DNA from 2 places in the Kitasatospora sp. NPDC101157 genome. Region 1 is predicted to be linked to the other one. Evidence: riboswitches for the same ligand, from Rfam matches in the RefSeq annotation. Region 1 holds a riboswitch; the other holds the start of a gene.

What was found. A riboswitch is a leader RNA that binds a small molecule or an ion and turns the genes downstream of it on or off. The one in region 1 is predicted to bind magnesium.
Region 2: it holds a riboswitch for magnesium, as region 1 does, so the genes downstream of both, ACIRVF_RS14575 (NRAMP family divalent metal transporter) here and ACIRVF_RS09600 (NRAMP family divalent metal transporter) in region 1, are expected to answer to the same signal.

The regions. Positions count from the first base shown of each region.
Region 1 covers NZ_JBIWPL010000003.1:616,341-628,172, forward strand. The annotation lists gene ACIRVF_RS09570 (TIGR02680 family protein) at 1-2,814, opposite strand, end outside; gene ACIRVF_RS09575 (TIGR02678 family protein) at 2,811-4,085, opposite strand; gene ACIRVF_RS09580 (TIGR02677 family protein) at 4,078-5,682, opposite strand; gene ACIRVF_RS09585 (GreA/GreB family elongation factor) at 5,833-6,300, shown strand; gene fdhD (formate dehydrogenase accessory sulfurtransferase FdhD) at 6,558-7,412, shown strand; gene ACIRVF_RS09595 (YhgE/Pip domain-containing protein) at 7,475-8,773, opposite strand; M-box (ykoK) riboswitch at 8,968-9,145, shown strand; gene ACIRVF_RS09600 (NRAMP family divalent metal transporter) at 9,490-11,139, shown strand; gene ACIRVF_RS09605 (hypothetical protein) at 11,243-11,569, shown strand; gene ACIRVF_RS09610 (hypothetical protein) at 11,642-11,832, shown strand, end outside.
Region 2 covers NZ_JBIWPL010000005.1:445,977-457,808, forward strand. The annotation lists gene ACIRVF_RS14570 (ABC transporter ATP-binding protein) at 1-722, opposite strand, end outside; M-box (ykoK) riboswitch at 899-1,075, shown strand; gene ACIRVF_RS14575 (NRAMP family divalent metal transporter) at 1,434-3,098, shown strand; gene ACIRVF_RS14580 (MgtC/SapB family protein) at 3,238-3,972, shown strand; gene ACIRVF_RS14585 (YoaK family protein) at 4,025-4,702, shown strand; gene ACIRVF_RS14590 (hypothetical protein) at 4,814-5,467, opposite strand; gene ACIRVF_RS14595 (PadR family transcriptional regulator) at 5,829-6,353, shown strand; gene ACIRVF_RS14600 (ABC transporter ATP-binding protein) at 6,350-7,036, shown strand; gene ACIRVF_RS14605 (FtsX-like permease family protein) at 7,033-9,267, shown strand; gene ACIRVF_RS14610 (NUDIX hydrolase) at 9,401-9,853, opposite strand; gene ACIRVF_RS14615 (SDR family NAD(P)-dependent oxidoreductase) at 9,878-11,371, opposite strand; gene ACIRVF_RS14620 (GuaB1 family IMP dehydrogenase-related protein) at 11,701-11,832, shown strand, end outside.

The DNA of each region.
Region 1 (11,832 bases):
GAGTTGGCGCTGCAGCTCGGCAACGGCGGCACCGACGGTGGCGGCGAGCGTCTCATGGCGCTCTCCCGCCGTGACGGCTTCGCGCGCCGCGTCGCGGGCGCGCTCGGCCAGCTCGGCGGCGTGTTCCGCAGCGCGGCCGTGGTCGGCCTCCTCCGCCGCCAGTGCGCTGCGGGCGGCGCGGGCCTCCCGTACGGCGGGCCACAGGGCGGCCAGGGCCTCACGGTAGGCACCGAGGTCGTCCCGGGCCTCCCGCAGGCCGGCGCCCGTGGCCGGCAGGCCGAGTTCCTCGGCCAGGCCGTGCAGTTCGGCAGTGGACTGTTCGGCGACGGCCGCTGCCCCAGCGGCTTCCCGCTCGGCGTCTGCGCGGCGCTCGACGGCCCGGGCATGCTCACGGTGCGCGGCCACCGCGGTGGCGTGTGCACCGCGCAGGGCTGTGTCGTCCGGAAGGGCGGCCAGTTCTGCCGCCAGGGTGCGAAGCTCGGCCTCCAGACGCTCCGATCGGGCCGATGCGTCCTCCAACTGCGCCGCGATCCGGTCGAGTTCCGTATCGATGGCAGCCATTCGGGCACGCCGGGCCTGCTCCCGGGCCCCCTCGCCGAGATACTCGGCGGCAGGCTTCGACCAGGCCCCGGTCAGCGGGCCGAGACGGAAGCGCCCGTCCAGACCGATCCAGCTGCCGCTGCTGGGCACTTCCTCGTCCGGGTGCAGCAGTCCGATGCCGCCGAGCAGCCGGTGGAGCAGCTCGTCGGACAGCACGGCTGCCGCCGGGTCCGCGCGATCCACCGCGGGACGCAGCACGGCAGCGAGCGAAGAACCGTCCACCGGCGCACCGGCGGTCGCCAGAACGTCCCAGGTACCAGCGGCTGCCACCGTTCCGTCCGGGGCGACCCAGGCGTCCAGCAGGCCCGAGGCTTCCAGGGCGGCTTCCAGACCGGCCTCCTGTCGTTGCGCCAGGCCGTCCCTGAAATCGATCAGTTGCCACAGCGGTGCGCCCGAACGACCCTCCCTGGCCCCGGGTGAGCGGGTGTACGAGGCCTGTGGCCCGCGCCGGCCACCCGCCCGCAGCTCGGCCAGCTCGGCCCGGAGGCGATCGCGGTGGTCGGCCCCGTCCCGCTGCTCGGTCTCCAGCGCGACCCGGCGGCGGGCCAGATCGGCCCCGATCGTGGACGCGGCCTGCTGCGCGGCCGACCGGGACGGGTCGGTACCGGCCAGTGTCGCACTCCACTGGCCGAGTTCATCGAGTACGCCTTCGATGCCGTCGGGGCGAAGCAGCGCGCACGCGTCGAAGTACGAGCGGACGGCAGCGAGGTAGTCCCGGGCCGCCTGCACCGTGCCCTCCTCGGCCTCGGCCCGCAGCTCCGCCTGACGAGCCAGGTCGCCGTCCGCGTCCTCCAGTCGGCGGCGGGTCCGGTCCAACTCCCGAACCGCGTCCTGCGCGGTCTCAAGGTGCTGCTCGACCAGGCCGATCGAGCGCTGACGGCGGTCGATGAGATCGGCAGCACTCCGCTGCACCGCTTCGGGCGCCTCACCCGCCGCCAGCGGAAGGGCCACCCGGTCGGCGTGCCCCGGCCCCAGCCCGGCCGTCGACGCAGCGGCACCCGAGCGGTCCAGTGCGCCGTCCCGGGAACGCTCCGCGGCCTCCGTCCGCGATCGCGCTGCGCCCAGCTTGGTCGCGAACCGTGTCAGGTCGCCCTCGGCCCGGAGCCGATCCGCCTCGGCACGGTCGGCGTCCTTCGCCGTACGCTCGGCCAGGGCGGCAGCCTGCTCCAGCTCACGGGCGCTGCGCATCTCCGGACCGGCCCGGAGGGCCTCTTCCCTGGCACGCAGCCCGGTTCGCCGCCGGTCCAGTTCCTCCAGTCGCGTCTCGGCTTCGGCCAGTGCGGTCCCGGCCGCCTCGAAGTCCTGTTCAGCGGTGTTCAGTTCGGCGCGAAGCGCCTCGTAGCGGGAGTGCTGGACGCGGGGGGCACGGGCCTTCCGCCGGGCGGCGACCCGGGCATATCGGCGGTAGTGCTGGAGGAAGGCCCCCGCGGCGCGCTCAGCGGCCGCCATGACGGCGAGCTGTTCCTTCTCCTCGTCCAGCGAGCGGAAGGCCTCGGCCACGTCGGCGACCACGGCCTGGTCCATCGGCGGCAGCGATTCGGTCAGGGCCTGGGAGAGTGCCTTCTCGCTGGGCCGCTTGGACAGCTGGGGCTGGCGCAACTGGATCAGGAGATCGACCAGGGCCGCGTACCGCTGCTCGCCCAGGCCGAACAGCGCCTCGTCCACCGCGCGCCGGTACGCCCGCGCCGAGTCGTACAGCAGGCCCCGCTCCCCCAGGGCCTCGGCCAGCCGGTCCCGGCCGACGGCCGCGCCGGTGGAATCGACCAACCGCAGCTCCGGGCCGATGCGTTGCCCGGTCACGAAGTACCAGTGGCGGGCGATCCCCCGGCCACTGACCGCCTTCAGCCCGCAGCCGAGCGTGGTGTAGTGCGCGGTACCGTCCGGGTCGAGGCGGCCGAACTCGATCCAGGTGTAACCGAGCCGCTCGGAGTGCGGGTGCTCGCCGCCCAGCAGCAGGTTCCACTCCATCCGCTTCTTGGGGTCCGCGTCCGGCTCGACCCGGTGCGAGGACAGGTCACCGTCCAGCAGGAAGGGCAGGGTCAGGGCGAGCACCTTGGACTTGCCCGTGCCGTTGTTGCCGCGCAGGAGCAGCCGACCGTCGCGGAAGTGGAACTCCTCCTGGTCGTAGTAGAACAGGTCGACCAACCCGATCCGGAGCGGCTGCCAGCGGAGGCGCCCAGGTAGCGGCAGCAGCGTCTCGACGGTGGTGTTCATCGGTTCCTCGTGCCCTTCGTACGGCCTGGCGTCGCCTTCATGTTCTTCCGGGCAGCGCTCTGACCGGGTTCCAGCAGCACTGCCTCGCCGACCCGGTAGCGCTCCAGGGCTGGTCTGGGCCGCACCGAAGCGGCACCGTCCGGGCCCTCCGCACGTGCCAGGAGCCCGAGCGCGACCAGCCGTTCGACGGCTTGTCCGGCCAGTTCCGCCTCGGCTCCGGGGACGGTCGCGCTGCGCCGCCAGAAGCCGGCATGCGCCACCGCCCAGTCGGCCACCTGCTGATGCAGGTCGGCCAGCGTGACCGTACCGCCCTTGCCGGCGAGGTACTCGGCCACCAGCAGCGCCACGTGGCCGTCGGTGCCCGACTCCGGCATCCGCAGATCCGTCAGGTCGTCATCGGGGTCGACCATCGCCAGGCCTTCCGCTCTCACTTCCGGCACCAGGCCGGTGAGTTCACCGATGCGCCGGGTGAGCGCGCCACGCTGCGAGGTGAGGTAGGCACTCTCGTTCTCGGTCAGCCCATCCACGTACACCACCGGGTCGTCCAGCAACCGGCGGGTCAGGCTGTGTCTCAACGCCCGGTTCCGCAGCTCGTCGCTGTCCGGCAGCACCTCTGCGTTGAGTTCGGCCAGTCGCTCCTCGAAGCCCTCCGCGTGAACGGTGCTCGGGCCCCGCCGGGCGACGAGCAGAACGGCGAGCACTCGGCGGTCCACGTCGTACAGGGCGTCTCCGGCCGATTTCAGGAAGGCCTCCTCGTCGCCCGCGACCTTGCTCAGGACACCCCATTCCAGCAGCAGCCGAACCACGGCCACCAGATCGGTGCGCTGCTCCCGGTCGGACAGGGTGAACCGGACGCCGGCGGCATCGAGCGCCGGATCGGCGGCCGCCAGCACGACATGCTCGGCCAACCGCCCCAGTGCGACCTGCTGCTCGGCTCGCTCCAGCACCGCCAGGCACAGGCACACCAGGACGTAACGGCGTCGCGAGAACGGCAGGCCGGTGCGCTGGTCCCTGGCCGGGTGCGTCGAATCGTCGGCCCGACCGGGAATGCGGCGGAGCCGGGCCACCTCGGAGTCCACCAGGAGCCCCCAGCCGGTGTTCCGCTCGAACCAGGTGCGCAGTTCTGTGGCGTACTGCCGCACCAGGCGGAAGTCGTCGGCATGGGAACCGCCCGCCCGGAGCAGGGGACGGCGCAACAACGCGCGCGCGGCGCGCCGCACCTCTGCGGCACGCTGCGCGGCGAGGGCGTCGCCCAGACGGTCGTCACTCATGGTCGGCCCGCACCGGCTCGGGGTGCCGTGCCAGGTCGACGATCTCGACCAGGTGGTCCGGTCCCCGCAGCACGCCGTCGAGTGTGCGGATCTCGGCGATCCCGCCACCGCGAATCCTGGTCAGTCTGATCTCCATCGTCCCGTCGTTGGTGGTGGTCGAGACGGACTCCGCGCCCGGACGCCAGGCCGACAACGCGTCACCGAGCAACAGCAGGAACAGCCGGAACGCCTCCCGGTCGAGCACCTCCAGGTCGCCGAGCCGCACCTCACCACGGGTCGCCAGCCCGGCCCGAACCGCCACCGTCTGTTCGGCCTGCTTCCGGGCCAGCTCAGCCAGGTACGCCTTGGCCTCGCCGCGGTCCTGCACCGCTGCGCGGCGGCCGCGGCGTTCGTACGAGCCGGTACGACGCAGCTGCGGACTGATCCGCACGCCCGGCGCGTCCCGCCAGGACACGGAAGCGGACACCGGCTCGGCCTCGCGCTCTGCGAGTGCCTCGTGATCGATCGTGAGGTGCCTGGCTGAATGGAGCCCGAACGCCGACCGCCACAGCCGGTGCCGGCTGTCGTCGTCGGGCGCTTCGGCGAACCATCGGGCGAGTTCGCGGAAGTCCGCCGAACGATCCGAACGGCCGGCCCGACGCTCGTTCAACGCCTGGATGACACCCAGCAGTTGGGGAATCGCCTGGCGGGCGGCGGAACGCAGCAACTTGGCCTGGGACGAACGGCCCGGCACGCTGAGGAACCAGGCCCGCAGGCCGTCCCAGCGACCGGACCACCGCCGCTCCGCCGCTGCCAGTGCCTCGGTCGCCACGTCCGGTGCGGCGTCGGCGGCCTCACGCTCGGCGGCCAGCCTCAGCAGTGGCCCGATCCGCCCGTCCTGCTGGGTACCGAGTTCCTCCAGCAGCCCGGCGATCTCCGCACCCCGGGTCACCAGGTCCTCGATGAACCGCTCCAGGTAGTCGATCAGCCGCTGCTTGTACGCGAGGAACACCTCGACCTCGGCCTCGTGAAGGTCGACCGTCCGCTGGAGCGAGTTCATGAAGGCGCGGGCGTTGTCGGCCAGTCCCGAGAAGCGGTCCACCAGGGCAAGCATCGCGAGGTGTGTCACGGCCGGGTCCGGTTCGTCCCGGTCGGCCAGCGCCAACAGGGCTCGCAGCTGCACGACGATGTCGGCGAGGGCGACCGCCTGCAACTCACCACGCCGGCCGAGCGCCTCGTCGTACGCGCCCAGCGCCTCCTCGGCGGCCTCGCCCTCGCGAGTGAGCTGGTAGATGTACCGGGACCGGTAGAAGTCCTCCAGCGCCGTAACCCGGCCGGTGTCCGGATCAGCCCGCAGGTTCCCCCACCTGGCCAGCCGTTCCAGTGCGACGGCGACCGCTTCCAGCGGCGGCCGGCCCTCCGGCGGAAGACCCAGGTGGACGTCCTCGGGGCGCAGATGAACGGTGAACTCCTGCTTGGCCCGGACGAACACCCCCATCACCTGTCGGTAGAGCTCACAACTCTCCGTGGTGAGGTGCGCGAAAGGCCGGTACCTCTCGCCGGCTCGGTCCGGGACGCCGTCCCGCGGGCTCGAACTCGGGTCGTCGCCGCTGGTCATGGGCGCCATTGTGCCGGACGGCCGTATCTGCGCGAACCAGTTCACCGAAACCGGGGCGACTTCGCGGAGGATTTGCCGGGGGCGCGGCGGGGTGGGGTAATGAGAGACGGCCGGTGTTTCAACGTCCCGTGAGAGACCCGGGAGCCTGTGATGAGCGGTGGGCCGGAACCGATCAGTGCCGAGGGGCTGCGCGCGGTGCGCGAGGAGTTGGCACAGCTGCGGGTGGAGCGGGGGGAGGTGGCCGCGACGCTTCGGGGGGACGGTCCGGCGGGTGATTCCGCGGATGCCGCCGACGAACTTCAGCGGGCCTCCGACGTGACGCGGCTGGACCGGCGGATCGCCGAGCTGGAGGGCCGGCTGCGGGAGGCCGAGGTGGCCGGGGCACCGTCGACCGAGGTGATCGGGGTGGGTTCGACCGTCACCGTGCGGTTCTCGGACGGCGAGGAGGAGACCGTCGAGATCTCGGAGCTGGCGGAGGAGCGGGAAACGACCCTGGTGACCTACGACAGCCCGTTGGGGAAGGCGCTGTTGGGCCGCCGAGCCGGGGAGACGGTGAACTACGAGACGCCGGGCGGCGCGGCGAGCGCGGTCGTGCTGGCGGTGGGGAACGGCCGGTAGGCCACGGGCGGAATTCCCCGTCGGGGGGTGCTCGCCCGGCCTCCGACGGGCGCGGCCCGTCGGCTCACGGGAACCACCTCTTCGACGCCCGGGGGCGATGAACCACGGCGCGGCCGCGGTGGGCGTCATCAGCCTGGCGGTCGTCGCCGCCCCCGGCCCCCGCCACCTGCCGCCGCCACCTGCCCGAACCGCGCACCGTCGGCAGGAGGGAGGATTCATCCGTACCGACCGGATCGAACCCCGAGGAGCCGACGACGATGGGCCGAGTGACCGTTCCGCGCAGGATACTGCGACTGCGCCAGGGCACCCCCTCGCACCGCCCCGACACCCTCGCCGCCGAGGAGCCGATGGAGATCCGGGTCGGCGGCCGCCCGCTGACGGTGACCATGCGCACCCCCGGCAGCGACTTCGACCTGGCGGCCGGCTTCCTGGTGAGCGAGGGCGTGCTGCACTCCGCCGACCACCTGGCCGGGATCCGCTACTGCGCCGGGGCCACCGCCGACGGCGGCAACACCTACAACGTGGTGGACGTGGTGCTCGCCCCCGGCGTGCCCGCCCCGGACGCCTCGCTGGAGCGCAACTTCTACACCACCTCCTCCTGCGGCCTGTGCGGCAAGGCCAGCCTGGACGCGGTGCGCACCACCGCGCCGTGGAGCGTCGCCGAGGACGGGCTGCGGGTCACCCCCGAGCTGCTCTCAGCACTGCCCGACCGGCTGCGCGCCGCCCAGAAGGTCTTCGACAGCACCGGCGGCCTGCACGCGGCCGGACTGTTCGACGCCGAGGGCCGGCTGCTCTGCCTGCGCGAGGACGTGGGCCGGCACAACGCGGTGGACAAGGTGGTCGGCCACGCGCTGCGCGAGGGCCTGCTCCCGGCGCGCGGCACGGTGCTGATGGTCAGCGGCCGGGCCTCCTTCGAGCTGGTCCAGAAGGCCGTGATGGCCGGCATCCCGATGCTCGCCGCCGTCTCCGCGCCCTCCTCGCTGGCGGCGGACCTCGCCGAGGAGAGCGGGCTGACGCTGGTCGGCTTCCTGCGCGGCGACTCGATGAACGTCTACACCCGCACGGACCGGATCGACACCGGCCCGGAAGACGCCGCCCGGGACGGCGAGTAGCAGGTCGGGCCGACCGTAGCGGGCCGGGCCGGGCCGACCGTGGCCGTCGTCGGCCGGCCCGGTCAGTCGGAGGGCTGGGGTGTCCAGCGGTGCAGGCCCTTGCGGTCGTAGTAGCGGGTCATCCCGAAGCCGAAGGCCAGGGCCAGCACGACGCCGACGGCGATCATGGTCCAGCCGCGGGCCAGCCCGGCGTCGGAGCGCGCGTCGAAGAAGAGGATCGCCCGGATGCCGTCGCTCAGCTGCCGCATCGGCTCGAAGGCGCCGAGGAAGCGGTAGAAGCCGGGCACCGCCTGCAGCGGGACGGTCGCCCCGGAGGACGGCAGGGCCAGGGCGATGAAGACGAACATGGACACCAGCTGCCCGATCCCGCCGAACGCGGCGTTGATGGCCTGCACCCCGAGGCCGACGGCCAGGCTGGCGCAGTAGGCGAAGAGCCAGAGCATCCCCGTGTGCGGGGCGTCCATGCCAAGGATGCCGACCGTGCAGAGCAGCACCAGGGAGGTGGTGAGCAGCATGATCCCGGCGGTCATCACCATCTTGAGCACCAGGGTCTGGGTGCGGCTGATCGGCACGGTCGGACGGCGGGTGTGCCAGGGGCCGATCTCGCTGTCGCTGTAGCCGAGCGCGCCGTCGACGCCGTTGTGGATGATGTTGCCGCCGATGAAGCCGCTCAGGACGGACAGCAGGGTGTAGTAGAAGGCGCTCAGGCCGAGTCCGCTGTGGCTGCCGATCGGTCCGGCCTTGGTGGTGACGGCGAACGGGTCGGCGAGCAGCAGCCGCGCGGTGGCGCCGCCGTCCGGGCCGGAGGCCTTGGAGGCGGGTACGGCGGCCAGGAGTTGTTTGCCGGTGGCGAGCGAGGCCTGGTGGGCGGCGCCCTGGGCGATCTGCGAGGCCATCGAGGCGCCGAGGCTGCCCAGGCCCGGGTTGGTGAGGACGGTGAGGGTGGGCCGCTCGGTGGCCCCGCCGGTGGCCAGCCCGGTGACGGCGGCGGTGAAGTCCTCGGGGACGAGGAGTGCGGCGTAGACCTTGCCGGAGGAGATCAGGTCCTGGGCGCCCGCCCGGTCGGTCTGCTTCCAGTGGACGGTCTCGCCCTGTGTGCCGGCCACCACCGCCCTGGCCAGCTGGGTGCCGAAGTTCGCCGGCTGCCCGGGCGGCGGCGCACCCCGGTCGGCGTTGACCAGGGCGATCGGCAGCCGGTGCAGGTTCCCGTTCGGGTTGACGATGCCCCCCATGTAGAGCAGCGAGAGCACCACGGCCACCAGGGCGCACAGGATGCTCGGGAAGAGCCACAGTTTCGGCTTCCGGGCGAGCGCCAGTGCCCTCGCCTGCCGGGGAGCCCCCTGGGAGCCTGTGGTCGCCATGCCACCCCTCGGTTCCGGGCACGGGCCGGTGCCGTGCCGCTACGGGTACGGCGGGAAGTCGTTCCGTGGGCGCGTGGCGGTCAAACCCGCGTCACCCGGGTGGCGGCACGCCCGGGACCCACCCGGAAGGTAAAGGTTCTACCAACTGCGCAAGTATTGCGCTCCGGCCGGTCTATGCTTCTGGAGGTTTGAAGAAGGCACCTCGTTCGGTGAGGCTTCTTCACGGACACAGGCCACTGATCCGACGACGTCGAGAGACGCCCAGGGTTAGGACAGATCCTCCCGACCTAAGGGTTGATCCGAAGTGGCTTCCGGCCCAGGGGGGTTGGACACGCCGTGGAGTGCCAAAGCTCTGACGAGTTGGGGTGAACCGGTCGCCGTTCCGCGCGCCGGCGAACTCCTTGCCGCGTCGATGACACGCACCACGGGGTGCGCCGACCGGGAGGGGGCGAGAGACATGGATTGCAGTAGTCCGGGCCACAGTAGCCCCTGCCCCCGCCTGTCCTCGTACGCCCCGTACACCTCCGGCACGCGGTAACGACCTTCCCCACGCGTCAAACTGACGGCACGTCAGCATCACCTCACCATGCACGCGTCTCCGCCGTGCCCGTACGGGCGCGCACCGCCGCGCGCCGATGCGCCGTGCCCGCACGCAGGGAACCACTGCCGCACGCCCCCAACCGCCCCGCCTGTCAGGGGCCCACGGGAGGAACACCATGACCACCGATGTCACCCTCAACTCCAAGGCCCCTCAGCCGCGTTCGGCGGTGCTCGACGACGCCCACGTCGGCGACATCAAGGGCGCCCTCGGCACCATCCGGCTCGATGACGAAGCGCCGCGCCAGGGGCTGAGCGCAAGACTCAGGACCCTGCTGGCGATCGTCGGCCCCGGCCTGATCGTGATGGTCGGCGACAACGACGCCGGCGCCTTCTCCACCTACGGCCAGGCCGGCCAGAACTACGGCACCCAGCTGCTGTGGACGCTGGCCCTGCTGATCCCCGTCCTGTACGTCAACCAGGAGATGGTGCTGCGCCTGGGCGCCGTCACCGGCGTCGGCCACGCCCGCCTCATCCTGGAGCGGTTCGGGAAGTTCTGGGGCGCTTTCAGCGTCATCGACCTCTTCCTGCTCAACGCGCTGACGCTGGTCACCGAGTTCATCGGGGTGACACTCGCGGCCGGGTACCTGGGCCTGCCGAAGGTCGCCTCCGTGGTCCTGGCGGCCGCGGTGATCATCGCGTCGGCCTTCACCGGCTCCTTCCAGCGCTTCGAGCGGGTCGCCGTGACGCTGTGCGTCGGCTCGCTGCTGCTGGTGCCGATCTACTTCATGGTCCACCCCAAGACCTCGCAGATGGCCCACGACTTCGTGGTCCCCAGCATGCCCGGCGGCTCGGGCGAGCTGGCGACCGTCATGCTGCTGATCGTCTCCGTCGTCGGCACCACCGTCGCCCCCTGGCAGCTGTTCTTCCAGCAGTCCTACGTCATCGACAAGCGCATCACCCCGCGTTTCATGAAGTACGAGAAGGCCGACCTGTGGATCGGCATCGCCATCGTGATCATCGGCGCCTCCGCCATGATGGGCTTCTGCGCCGCCGCGTTCGCCGGCACCGACGGCTTCGGCCAGTTCTCCGACGCGGCCGGCGTGGCCAAGGGGCTGGAGGACAAGGCCGGTCACGTGGCCGGCGTGCTGTTCGCGATCGCCCTGCTGGACGCCTCGGTCATCGGCGCCTTCGCGGTCTCCCTCTCGACCGCCTACGCGATCGGCGACGTCTTCGGCATCAAGCACTCGCTGCACCGCGGCGTCAAGGGCGCCAAGGGCTTCTACGGCATCTACGCCGGCGTGGTCGTGGTGGCCGCCGCCATCACCCTGCTCTCCACCGACTACGCGCAGGGCCTGATGACCCAGTTCGTCCAGGTGCTGGCCGGGGTGCTGCTGCCCTCCGCGACCGTCTTCCTGCTGCTGCTCTGCAACGACAGGGCCGTGCTCGGCCCCTGGCGCAACGGCCCCAAGACCAACGCCTTCACCTCCGCGGTGGTCGGCATCCTGGTGATGCTGTCGCTGATCCTGACCGCCGCCGTGGTCTGGCCGGACATCAGCTCCGAGGCCCTGCTCTGGATCATGGCCGGCTGTGGCGTGGCGGGTGTCCTGGTCGCCGGGTACTTCTTCACCTTCGGCCGCAAGGGCACCAAGGAGGATCCGATCGACCGCACCGGCCGGGAGAACTGGCGGATGCCCCCGCTGGAGACCCTGGACAAGCCGGTCATGTCCACCGCCCGCAAGGTCGGCATGGGCGCCCTGCGCTCCTACCTGCTGATCGCGATGATCATGGTCATCATCAAGGTCGTCCAGACCGCCCTGAACCACTGACCCGGACACCGGGGGCGGCGACCGCGCACGACCGCCCACCGCCCCCGGCCCCGCCCGGAACCCTCGACCGCCCCGCACCCGGGGACAGGAAGGGAGTACGGCCATGCGCCCCACCGGTACCGCCCTCGACACCGCTCTCGGCACCACCATCGACACCGGCACCACGCCGTTCCACCGCTGCCCGAGCGTCCGGCTCGCCCTGCACGACGGCGTCGAGCGCGCCTACCGCCTCGACGACCCCGGCTCCTGCCCCCTCTCGGGCACGCCCAACACCCCGGCCTCCGCGTACGAGCCCCGCGTTCACCTGGCCTACCTGCTGGCCCGCCAGGGCCACCGCCCGGACTGGCTCGCCCGCTTCGCGGACCTCCCGCCGGCCGCCGCGCACCGCCTGGCCCACGCCGCCGCCGAGCGCGTCGGCGCAGCGGCCTGACGAACCGTCACTTTCCCTTCCTGCCGGCGAATTCGTTCACGTCCACTTGTCCCGTCACGGAGGTGACCTGCCATGTCCATCGTTGCCGCCTTCCGGCCCGCCCTTCCGTCCACCGACCGCGGCCGACTGCGCGCCGCCCTCGCCGCGGTGGGCCGACGCCTGGCAGCGAGCCCGCTGGACAACTCCGTCCTCCAGGCCGTCGCCGCCCCGACCGTCCCGAACGGCCCGACCGGCCGTCCGACCCGGCTGCGGGCCAGCTGGCG
Region 2 (11,832 bases), on a different contig from region 1:
GCGGCCTGGCAGCCGCCGGAGCGGCGCCCGGTGCTCTCCGAGGCGATCGCGCCGTCCCGCAGGTGGACCACCCGGTCCGCCCAACCGGCGTGCGAGGCCTCGTGGGTGACCATCACGGCGGCCGCCCCGGCGTCGCAGCGGGCGCGCAGCACGGCGAGCACGGCGTCGCCGGTGGCCGAGTCCAGCGCGCCGGTCGGCTCGTCGGCGAGGACGAGCCGGCGCTCGCCGATCAGGGCGCGGGCGATGGCGACGCGCTGCTGCTGGCCGCCGGACATGTCGTCGGGGAAGCGGTCGGCGAGCTCGCCGATGCCCAGTTCCTCCAGGGCGGCCAGCGCCTCCCGGCGGGCGGTGCGGCCGGAGACGCCGTCGAGTTCGCGCGGCAGGGCGATGTTCTCGGCGGCGGTGAGCGCCGGGATCAGGTTGTAGTCCTGGAAGACGTACCCGACGGACCGCCGCCGCAGGTCGGCGAGCCGGCCCCGGCCGAGCCCGCCGAGGGCCACGCCCTCGACCAGCACCTGGCCGTCGCTGGGCAGGTCCAGCCCGCCGGCCAGGGTCAGCAGGGTCGACTTCCCGGAGCCGGACGGCCCCATCACGGCGACGAACTCGCCCGCGTGGACGGTCAGGTCGACCCCGCGCAGGGCGTGGACCTCGGCGGCACCGCGCCCGTGCACCCGGGAGACCCCGGACAGCTGCAGGACGGGTGCGGGCCGGCTCGGATCGATGTGGGACACAGTTCCCCCTCGTGAGCTGTTCAGCTGTATATGTCGGTGAACTATATATGCCGCCAGTGAATGCACAAGCCGGGCCGGTTCGGTCAAGGTTCTACAAAGCTGTCGAAGATCAGCCGAAAAGGTGACGTGCGGTGGCCGTGGCGGGGCTATGCTTTTCGAGGTTTGAAAAGGCACCTCGTTCGGTGAGGCGTCTTCACGGACACAGGCCACTGACCCGACGACGTCGAGAGACGCCCAGGTTCAGGACAGGTCTTCCCGAGTTAAGGGTTGACCCCAAGTGGCTTCCGGCCGATCCGGCTGGACACGCCGTGGAGTGCCAAAGCTCTGACGAGTTGGGGTGTACCGGTCCATCGTCGGCCGGTGTGCTCCTTGCCGTGTCGCGACGCGGCGCACAGTCGGTGCGCCCCCGACCGGGAGGAGGCGAGAGAAATGGACTGCAATAGTCCGGGCCACAGTAGCCCCTACCCCCGCATGCTCTCGAACACCTCCGGCACGCGGTAACAACCTTCCCTGCGCGTTCACCCGGCGCTTCGTCCCGAGCTCTGCCATGCCCGGACACAAGCCGCCTGACGCTTCGTCATGCCCGCACGGCCGCCGCCGCTCAGCGTCGCCGTACGGAGCGGACGGCGTGCGCCCGCAGGGAGGATCGCTGCTGCGTGCCCCCTGTCGCCCTCTCAAGGCAGAGGGCAGGGAGGCTCCGCCATGACCAACGTGATGCTGGACCCGAAGGTCCCCACGGTCCCCACCGCTCCCGCCGCCCCGTCCGCCGTGCTCGACGACGCCCACGTCGGCGACATCAAGGGCGCCCTCGGCACCATCCGGCTCGACGACACCACCCCCCGCAGCGGACTCTCCGCCCGGCTCAAGACCCTGCTGGCGATCGTCGGCCCCGGCCTGATCGTGATGGTCGGCGACAACGACGCCGGCGCCTTCTCCACCTACGGCCAGGCCGGCCAGAACTACGGCACCCAGCTGCTGTGGACCCTGCTGATGCTCGTCCCGGTGCTGTACGTCAACCAGGAGATGGTGCTGCGCCTCGGTGCGGTCACCGGCGTCGGCCACGCCCGGCTCATCCTGGAGCGCTTCGGCAGGTTCTGGGGCGCGTTCAGCGTCATCGACCTCTTCCTGCTCAACGCCCTCACCCTGGTCACCGAGTTCATCGGCGTCACCATGGCGGCCGGGTACCTCGGACTGCCGAAGGTCGTCTCGGTGGTGCTGGCGGCGGCCATCATCATCGCCTCTGCCTTCACCGGCTCCTTCCAGCGCTTCGAGCGGGTCGCCATCACGCTGTGCGTCGGCTCGCTGCTGCTGGTCCCGATCTACTTCCTGGTCCACCCCCGGACCTCGCAGATGGCCCACGACCTCGTCACGCCGACCATGCCCGGCGGCGCCGGCCAGCTGGCCGCCGTGATGCTGGTCATCATCTCGATCGTCGGCACCACCGTCGCCCCGTGGCAGCTGTTCTTCCAGCAGTCGTACGTGATCGACAAGCGGATCACCCCGCGTTTCATGAAGTACGAGAAGGTCGACCTGTGGATCGGGATCGTCGTGGTCATCGTCGGCGCGGCCGCGCTGATCGGCCTCACGGCGGCGGCCTTCGCGGGCACCGACGGCTTCGGCCAGTTCTCCGACACCGCCGCCGTGGCCAAGGGCATCGAGGACAAGGCCGGACACCTGGCGGGCGTGCTGTTCGCCATCGCCCTGCTGGACGCCTCGATCATCGGCGCCTTCGCGGTCTCGCTGTCCACCGCCTACGCCATCGGAGACGTCTTCGGCATCAGGCACTCACTGCACCGCGGGGTCAAGGGCGCCAAGGGCTTCTACGCGGTGTACGCGGGCCTGGTGGTGGTCGCCGCGGCGATCACCCTGCTCTCCAACGGCTACACCCAGGGCCTGATCACCCAGTTCGTCCAGGTGCTCGCCGGGGTGCTGCTGCCCTCCGCGACCGTCTTCCTGCTGCTGCTCTGCAACGACAGGGCCGTGCTCGGCCCGTGGGTCAACGGGCCGAGGACCAACGCCTTCACCTCGACGGTGGTCGGCGTGCTGGTGATGCTCTCGCTGATCCTCACCGCCTCGGTGGTCTGGCCGGACATCAGCTCCGGCGCGATCCTGTGGATCATGGCCGGCTGCGGGGTCGCGGGCGCGCTGGTCGCCGGGTACTTCTTCACCTTCGGCCGCCGGGGCACCAAGGAGGACCCGATCGACCGCACCGGCCGCGAGGACTGGCGGATGCCCCCGCTGGAAACGCTGAGCCGTCCGGTGATGTCCACCGCCCGCAAGGTCGGCATGGGGGCCCTGCGCGCCTACCTGCTGATCGCGATGGTCATGGTCATCATCAAGATCGTGCAGACCGCTCTGAACCACTGAGCCACCGGTCGCAACCCGTACGGACGGGCGGTGGGCAGCGGCTCGCCGCCCGTCCGTTCCCTTTGCCCGCGTTCCCCGCGACTCCCGTGAGTGCAGCGACTCCCGTGGGTCCGGCGGATCCTCCGGAGGAGGTGCCGTCGTGCACACCCTGACCACCGTCGAGTTCCTGGTCCGGCTCGCCACCGGCGTCGCCTGCGGCGCGCTGATCGGCGTCGAGCGCCAGTGGCGCGCCCGGATGGCCGGCCTGCGCACCAACGCCCTGGTCGCCGCCGGGGCCACCCTGTTCGTCCTCTACAGCGAAGCCGTCGGCGACACCGGCAGCCCCACCCGGGTCGCCTCCTACGTCGTCTCCGGCATCGGTTTCCTCGGCGGTGGCGTCATCCTGCGCGACGGCGCAGGCGTGCGCGGCCTCAACACCGCCGCCACCCTGTGGTGCTCGGCCGCCGTCGGGGTGCTGGCCGCCTCCGGCAAGCTGGACCTCGCCGTCCTCGGCACCCTCGCCGTGCTCGCCGTCCACCTGGTGCTGCGCCCGGCCGGGCGGCTGCTCGACCGGGCCCCGCAGTCCGGCAGCGACCCGGACTCCACCTCCCGGGCCACCGTCCACCTGGAGTGCGACCGCAAGTCCGAGACCCACATCCGCGCCCTGCTGCTCCAGGCCCTGACCGCCTCCGGCCTCGCCCCCACCGGCCTGCGCGCCCGCCGCACCGACCAGGGCGACGCCACCAGCCTGCGGGCCACCGTGGCGATCAGCGGCCAGGTCGCCCCGGCCCTCGAACAGGTCGTCACCCGGCTGTCCCTGGAGCCCGGCGTGCGGGACCTCCACTGGCACCTGGACGAGGAGCCGGACGAGCCGGGCAACCCGGCGCTGGCCTGACGGCGCCGGTGCAGAACGGAAAGACCGTCACACGAACCCTCCGGGAGGCCCGATGCCGAAACCCGACCCCGAGCACGGGCCGCTGGTGCCGATGCTGCTGGTGCTGACCGTGGTCACCGGGGTGGTGGACGCGGTCAGCTACCTGTCACTCGGGCACGTCTTCGTCGCCAACATGACCGGCAACGTGGTGTTCCTCGGCTTCGCCCTGGCCGGCGCCCCCGGGCTGTCCGCCACCGCCTCGCTGTCCGCCCTCGCCGCCTTCCTGCTCGGCGCCCTGGCCGGCGGCCACCTCTTCCGGCGCCTGCCCGGCCACCGGGGGCGCCTGCTGACCGTCGCCGTCGCCGTACAGTCGGTGTTCGTAGCCGTGAGCATCCTCCTGGCGGCCGTGGCCGGCCACAGCTCGGAGACGGCCCGTTACACCCTGATCGGGCTGCTCGCCCTCGCCATGGGCGGGCAGAACGCGGTGGTCCGCTCGCTCAAGGTCCCCGATCTGACCACCACCGTGCTCACGATGACCATCACCGCCCTCGCCGCGGACCTCACCGGATCGCGCCGACTGGCCTCGGCCGTCTGGATGTTCGCGGGCGCACTCCTGGGCGCAGCCCTCGTGCTCCACGCCTCCGTCCCCGTCGCCCTGGCCCTGGCCTTCGCCCTGCTGGTCGCCGTCGGCGCCCTCACCCACCTCGCGGCCAGGTCCACCCCGGCCCCGGCCTGGACGCACCGGCGCTGAGGCGCTGGGCGGTCAGTCCTGCCGGCGCGGCGAGAGCCGACCCCGGCCCCGCCGAGCCGCTCAGTCCTCCGGAAGGCGCGGCGAAGGCCGACCCCGGCCCCGCCGAGCCGCTCAGTCCTCCCGGCGGTTCCCGGCGCGCCCGCTCCACAGCGGTTCCAGGCGGGCCCAGCCGGCGGTCCACTCGTCTTCGGCGCGGCGGTCGAGCACGTTCAGGCGCAGCCGCAGGGCGAAGGCGAGGACGGCGAGCAGGACGAGGAGGGTGCCGACGCCGGTGCAGGCGGCGGAGACGGCGAGGGCGGCGCGGTTGGCCGGGGGCGCGCTGGCGTTCCCGGCGGGGTCGACCCAGATGGGGACGACGGTGCCCGCGGTGGCCGCGCGCGGGGCCCGGACGATGCCGGCGTGCGGGGTGGTCCCGGGATAGGTCCAGGAGGCCTCGGCGTCGACCCGGTTGCCGTAGCCGGCGGAGAAGCGGCTGCCGCTGACGGCGCCGTGTTCGGCGGCCGTCACCACGGCGTCGACCTGGTGCAGCCGGGTCCGGTCGGTGTCGGCCTGTGGTGCGGTGGAGCGGTACAGCAGCAGCGCGCCGCCGACGGCGAGGGCGGCGGCGAGGAAGCCGCCGAGGACGGTGAGCAGCCAGGCACGGGCGCGGGACCGGTCGACGGGGCGGGCCAACGGTTCGTGCCGGGCACCGAAGGCCCGCCGCAGCCCACGGCCCGTTCGCCGCGGGAGCGACGCGGGCCTGGCCGGGCGGGATGTGCTGGACACGCTGAGCTCTCCTCAAGGACGCGGTCGCGTACGGGGTTTCGTCACCCAATTTCCACCCGATCGCCCCCCTCGCACAAGAGTGGTGCGCGTTCGTAGTACCGCCGGACCCGATCACCCGGGACGTTCGGCCCTCGGCAGCCGCCCTGGGACGGGGCAGGCTGGGGCCGGGCCGCGCCCCCGTGCCTGGGCGCGGTGTCGGCCCGGCCGGACCGTGGGGGTTCCGGCCGGTGGTGCGGAGCAGGGGGCGGTCGTCCGGCCGTCTCCTGCCCGCCTCTCAGCAGGAGTTGACGTTCCGCCAGGTCGGGGCCGTGTTCTTCCCAGGTATACACTCGGTGTATATCCCTGGTGTATGGTCCTCCCCATGAGTGTTCCTTTGACCCTCCTCGGGCTGCTGGAGCGGGAGCCGAGCCACGGCTACGACCTCAAGCGCGACTACGACTCCCTCTTCGGCCGGGGCAAGCCCCTCCCGTACGGCCAGGTGTACGCGACCCTCGGCCGGCTGGCCCGCGACGGCAAGGTGGTGGCAGGTGAGGCCGAGCCCGGCGACGGGCCGGAGCGCAAGCGCTACGTCATCACCGAGGCCGGGGCCACCGAGTTCGAGACCTGGCTCCAGGACCCGGTGGCCCCCGAGCCCAACCTCCAGTCCGTGCTGTTCACCAAGGTGGTGCTGGCCCTGATGCTCGGCCGCGACGCCGAGCGGTACCTGGACACCCAGCGCGCCGCCCACCTGCGCCGGATGCGCGAACTCACCGAACTGCGCCGCGGCGGACCGCTGGTGGACGTCCTGCTCGCCGACCACGGCCTGTTCCACCTGGAGGCCGACCTGCGCTGGATCGACCTGACCGTCGCCCGGCTCGACGCGCTCGCCGCGGAGGTGCGCGCATGACCCCCGTGATCGAGGCCCGCGACCTCGCCCTCGCCTTCGGCGAGACGCCCGCGCTGCGCGGAGCCAGCCTGTCCGTCGGAGCGGGCGAGGTGCTCGCAATCATGGGCCCCAGCGGCTCGGGCAAGTCGACGTTACTGCACTGCCTGGCGGGCATCCTCGTGCCGGACGCGGGTGAGGTGCTGTTCAACGGGCAGCGCCTGGACAGCATGAGCGAGGCCCGGCGCAGCGCCCTGCGCCGGGACCAGTTCGGCTTCGTCTTCCAGTTCGGCCAGTTGGTACCGGAGTTGACGGCGGAGGAGAACGTCGCGCTGCCGCTGCTGCTGAACGGCGTGCGCCGCGGCGCCGCGCTGGCCCAGGCCCGTCCCTGGTTCGGCCGGCTCGGCCTGGACGGCATGGAGAACCGCCGCTCCGGTGAGCTGTCCGGCGGCCAGGCCCAACGCGTGGCGCTCGCCCGCGGTCTGGTGGCCCGTCCGCAGGTGCTGTTCGCCGACGAGCCGACCGGTGCGCTGGACTCGCTGACCGGCGAGCAGGTGATGGAACTGATGGTCACCGCGGCCAGGGAGCAGGGCACCACCGTCATCCTGGTCACCCACGAGCCGAGGGTCGCCGCCTACGCCGACCGCGAGGCGATCGTCCGCGACGGCCGGGCCCGTACGCTCTCCGCCGGATCGGTGGCCCCGTGATCCCCTTCTCGCTCCGACTGGCCTTCAGCGGCGGCCGGGAGGCCGTGGCCCGGCTGCTGATGATCGCGGCGGCGGTCGCGATCGGGGTCGGACTGCTGCTGTCCACCTTCGCCGGCATGAACGCGATCGACCGCGCCAACGAGCGGCAGGTCTGGATGAACACGGGCGTCCAGGGCGCGACGGCGGCCACCTCGGCGGATCCGCTCTGGTGGGGCGCCCGGGTGGACTACTACCGCGGGAAGACCGTGTTCCGGGCCGACCTCGCCCCGACCGGGTCCAGCTCGCCCGTGGTGCCCGGCCTGAGCCGACTGCCCGCGCCCGGCGAGTACTACGCCTCGCCCGCGCTGGAGAAGCTGCTGCGCGACACCCCTGCCGTCGAGCTCGGGGACCGCTTCCCGGGGCGACTGGCCGGGACCCTCGGCAGCGACGGGCTGCCCTCCCCGGACAGCCTGGCCGTGGTCGTCGGGAGGACCGTGGACGAGGTCAAGGCGCTGCCGCGGGCCACCGCCGTCACCGGCATCGCCACCGCGCTGCCCGCCGACTGCGAGAGCTCCTGCTACGGCGCGGGCGTGCACGGGGACCGGATGGTCCTGGTGCTCACCGTGGTGGCCGCCGCGCTGATCTTCCCGGTGCTGATCTTCATCGGCACCGCGACCCGGCTGTCCGCCGCCACCAGGGAGCAGCGCTACGCCGCGATGCGCCTGGTCGGCGCGACGCCGGGGCAGGTGTCGGTGATGTCGGCGGTGGAGTCCACCGTGGCCGCGGTGATCGGTACGGTGGTCGGCTTCGGCCTGTACCTCGCGCTGAAACCGGTGGTGGCGGACGTGCCGTTCACCGGCGAGCGATTCTTCGCCTCCGACCTGAGCCTGACCCTGCCACAGGTCGCGATGACGGTGCTGGGCGTGCCGGCGGCGGCGGCGCTCGCCGCCAGGTTCGCCCTGCGCCGGGTCACCATCTCGCCGCTCGGGGTCTCCCGCCGGGTGACCCCGAAGCCGCCGAGCCCCTGGCGACTGATCCCGCTGGTCGCCGGCCTCGCCGAGCTCGGCTACTTCGTCGGCAGCAGACCGGCGACCACCAACGGGCAGTCCGCGGCGTACCTGACCGGCTTCGTGCTGGTGATGCTCGGCCTGATGACCGCCGGTCCGTGGCTCACCATGGCGGCCGCCCAGGCGGTGGCCCGGCGGACCGGCCGGCCGGCCTCGCTGATCGCGATGCGCCGACTCTCGGACGATCCGAGGGCGGGCTTCCGCTCGGTCTCCGGTCTGGTGCTGGCGCTGTTCGTGGCCACCGGAACCCTGGCCATCATGGGCACCATCAACGCCAACCAGAGCATGCTGAACGGCGCTCCCGAGGTGCGCAAGGCGATCGTGGACGTCCCCTTCGGCAACAAGGAGGACGCGGTCGCGCTGCCCTCCGTGCCCGACCGGGTGCCGGCCCAGGCCCGGGCCGTCCCCGGCTTCCAGGGGATCGCCCTGATCCACGACAACCTGGCCCGGATCGGAGCGTTCCAGCAGGGCGAGCGGCGGGTGGTGCCCAGCCTGGTCATCTGCGCGGAACTCGCGCAGATCCCCGTGGTCGGCCACTGCGCGCCCGGAGCCGCCGTCGCGGCGGTCGACCCCTACCGGCTGGTCGACCTGACGGACAGCAGCGGGCACGAGTGGCCGGCCGCCGCGATCTCCGCGGCCGAGGTGGCCGAGCTCCCGGTGCGGATGCTCTACGCGACCACCGACGGCTCCGAGGCGGCCAAGGAACAGCTGCGGACCCTGTTCATGAAGGAACTCCCCACCTACGAGCCGCGCCTGGCCGAGGACTGGGCCTCCGAGGGGCAGAAGAAGCTCCGGAGCTGGCGGCAGCTGGCGAACGTGGTGCTGCTGACCACCCTGCCGATCGCCGGGTGCAGCCTCGCGGTGAGCGTGGTGGCCGGACTGTCCGACCGCCGACGGCCGTTCGCGATGCTGCGGCTGACCGGCGCGCCGCTGCGGCTGCTGCGCAGGGTGGCCGGACTGGAGAGCGCGCTGCCGCTGCTGGCGGTGTCGGCGCTCGCGATCGGGGCGGGCTTCGCCGCGGCGGCGATGTTCCTCAAGTCGCAGATGAGCTACGACCTGGTGTCGCCCGGCCTGACGTACTTCGGGCTGGTCGGCTTCGGACTGGCCGCCTCGCTCGGGATCATCGCCTCGACCCTGCCGCTGCTGGGGCGGATCACCGGGCCGGAGTCGGCCCGCAACGGCTGAGCCGCGTAACGGAGTTGGTGGCTCCGTGACCCCGGGACTACGCGACCCCGTGACTCCGTGACCCAGCGACCCCGGGACTCGGTGACCCCGGGACCCCGCGACCCCGGGACTCCGCGCCCCCGTCGCCCGCGGATCAGCGGGCGACGGGGTAGCCGTGCGTCCCGTCCCGCCGTACGCCGTCCAGCCCCGGCAGCCAGCTGCCGAGGACCAGGGCGGACGGGTAGAACATCGGCTCCGGGAGGGCGTCCACCGGGAAGCGCTCCCAGCCGGCGCAGGCGTGCGGCTCGGTGACCACCGCCTCGGCCAGGCTCGGCGGCGCCAGCACGGCGGCGGTCAGCCGGGGCCGGCCGAGCTCGTGGTCCAGGTGCACGGCGAGCACCCGCATCGCCTCGGCGGGCAGCACGATCCCGGTCTCCTCGGCGAGTTCACGGGCCGCGGTCCGCTCGAAGGACTCGCCCGGGTCGACCTTGCCACCGGGCAGGCTCCAGGTCGGCGACTCGCCGGCCGTGGTGCGGCGGCCGATCAGCACCCGGCCGTCCCCGGTGGGCACGATGATCCCGGCGCCGAGCATCGGTACGGTGGTCACTTCGCCGTCATCTCCTTCAGGGGGTCACCAGTTGCCGCGCTCGTAGTCCTTGAGGAAGCAGCCGTACAGGTCCTCGCCCGCCTCGCCGCGCACGATCGGGTCGTACACCCGGGCCGCGCCGTCGACCAGGTCGAGCGGGGCGTGGAAGCCCTCGTCGGCCAGGCGCATCTTGTCCGGGTGCGGCCGCTCGTCGGTGATCCAGCCGGTGTCGACGGCGGTCATCAGGATGCCGTCGGACTCGAACATCTCCTGCGCGCTGGTGCGGGTCAGCATGTTGAGCGCGGCCTTGGCCATGTTGGTGTGGGGGTGGCCGGCGCCCTTGTAGCCGCGCTGGAACACGCCCTCCATCGCGGAGACGTTGACCACGTACTTGCGGCGCGACGCGGACGCCGCCATCGCCGGGCGCAGCCGGCTGATCAGGATGAAGGGCGCGGTGGAGTTGCAGAGTTGGACCTCCAGCAGCTCGACCGGGCCGACCTCGCTCACGGTCTGCACCCAGCTGTTGGTGGGCGCGAGGTCGGGCACCAGGCCGCCGGCGTCGATCGCGGTGCCGGCCTCGATCCGGGCCGGGGTGGCGGAGCCGGTGACCAGGGCGAGCGAGGTGACGTCCTCGGCGGCCAGCCGCTGCTCGCCGCCGCTCGCCTGGTGGGGGAGCGCGGGCAGGTCGACACTGCCGCTGTTGAAGCGGCCGATCGTGGTGGCCTGGGGCAGCTCGCCGGCCGGCAGCGGGGCGGACTCGGCGTTGACCAGCTCGCGGTAGGACTCCGGCGGGCGGCGGACGGTCTGCGCGGCGTTGTTGATCAGGATGTCCAGCGGGCCGTCCGCGGCGACCTCGTCCGCCAGGGCCATCACCTGGGCCGGGTCGCGCAGGTCGATGCCGACGATCTTGAGGCGGTGGATCCACTGGGCGCTGTCCGGCATCGCCTTGAAGCGGCGGATCGCGTCGTTGGGGAAGCGGGTGGTGATGGTGGTGTGGGCGCCGTCGCGCAGCAGCATCAGCGCGATGTACATCCCGATCTTGGCCCGGCCGCCGGTCAGCAGGGCGCGCTTGCCGGTGAGGTCGGCCCGGGCGTCCCGGCGGGAGCGGTTGAGGGCGGCGCACTTCTGGCACAGGTTGTGGTAGAAGGCGTCGACCTCGACGTAGCGGGTCTTGCAGATGTAGCAGGAGCGCGGCCGCTCCAGGATGCCGGCGATCTCGCTCGTGGTGACGGTGGTGAGGCCGAAGGCGCCGGCCGTCTCGTCGTCGATCCGGGTCGGAGCGCCGGTGGCGGTGCGAGCGGTGACCTCGCGGTCGTTGGCCGTCTTGCGGGCCCGGGTCTCCTGGCGGCGTCGCTGCTTCAGGGTCCGGAATATGCCGCCGACGGCCTTGCGGACGGTGATCGCGTCCGGGTGGTCGACGTGGAGCTCGTCGAGCTCCGCGAGCACCTCCAGGCAGAGCCGCAGCCGCTCGGGGTCGAGGCCGGGACCGTAGTCGATCTCCTCCTCGCCTAGAGCCTGCTCGATGTCCGTCTGCTCGATGCTCACGCCCACTGCCGCTTTCCCAGTCGCCTCGCCTTTACCGCGTGAATGCTACGGGAGCCGCCCGGGCCCGGGCGAAAGGCCGACGTGGGGGACGGACGGGGAAGCGCAGGGGCGGGCGGGGGTGAGGGCGTTTGGAGGATCGTCCATGTCTACGCGCGGAGCACTGATCATGGTTTGTGCACACCCCCAGCAATGCTCCTCGAACTGGCTTTTGGCCCCGCCCTCACGGAGAATCGAATGCTGGGTGCAGGGCGCCCGAGTGCGCCCCGGCGGCCCTGCCGCACCCGCACCCGAGGTGTAATTTCTCCCAGCCAGAGAGCCCATTCATGCGTTTCCTGAACGACCTCAAGCCCTCGTACGACCTGACGTACGACGACGTCTTCATGGTCCCCAGCCGTTCCGCCGTGGGCTCCCGGCAGGGCGTCGACCTCTCCTCGAACGACGGCACCGGCACCACC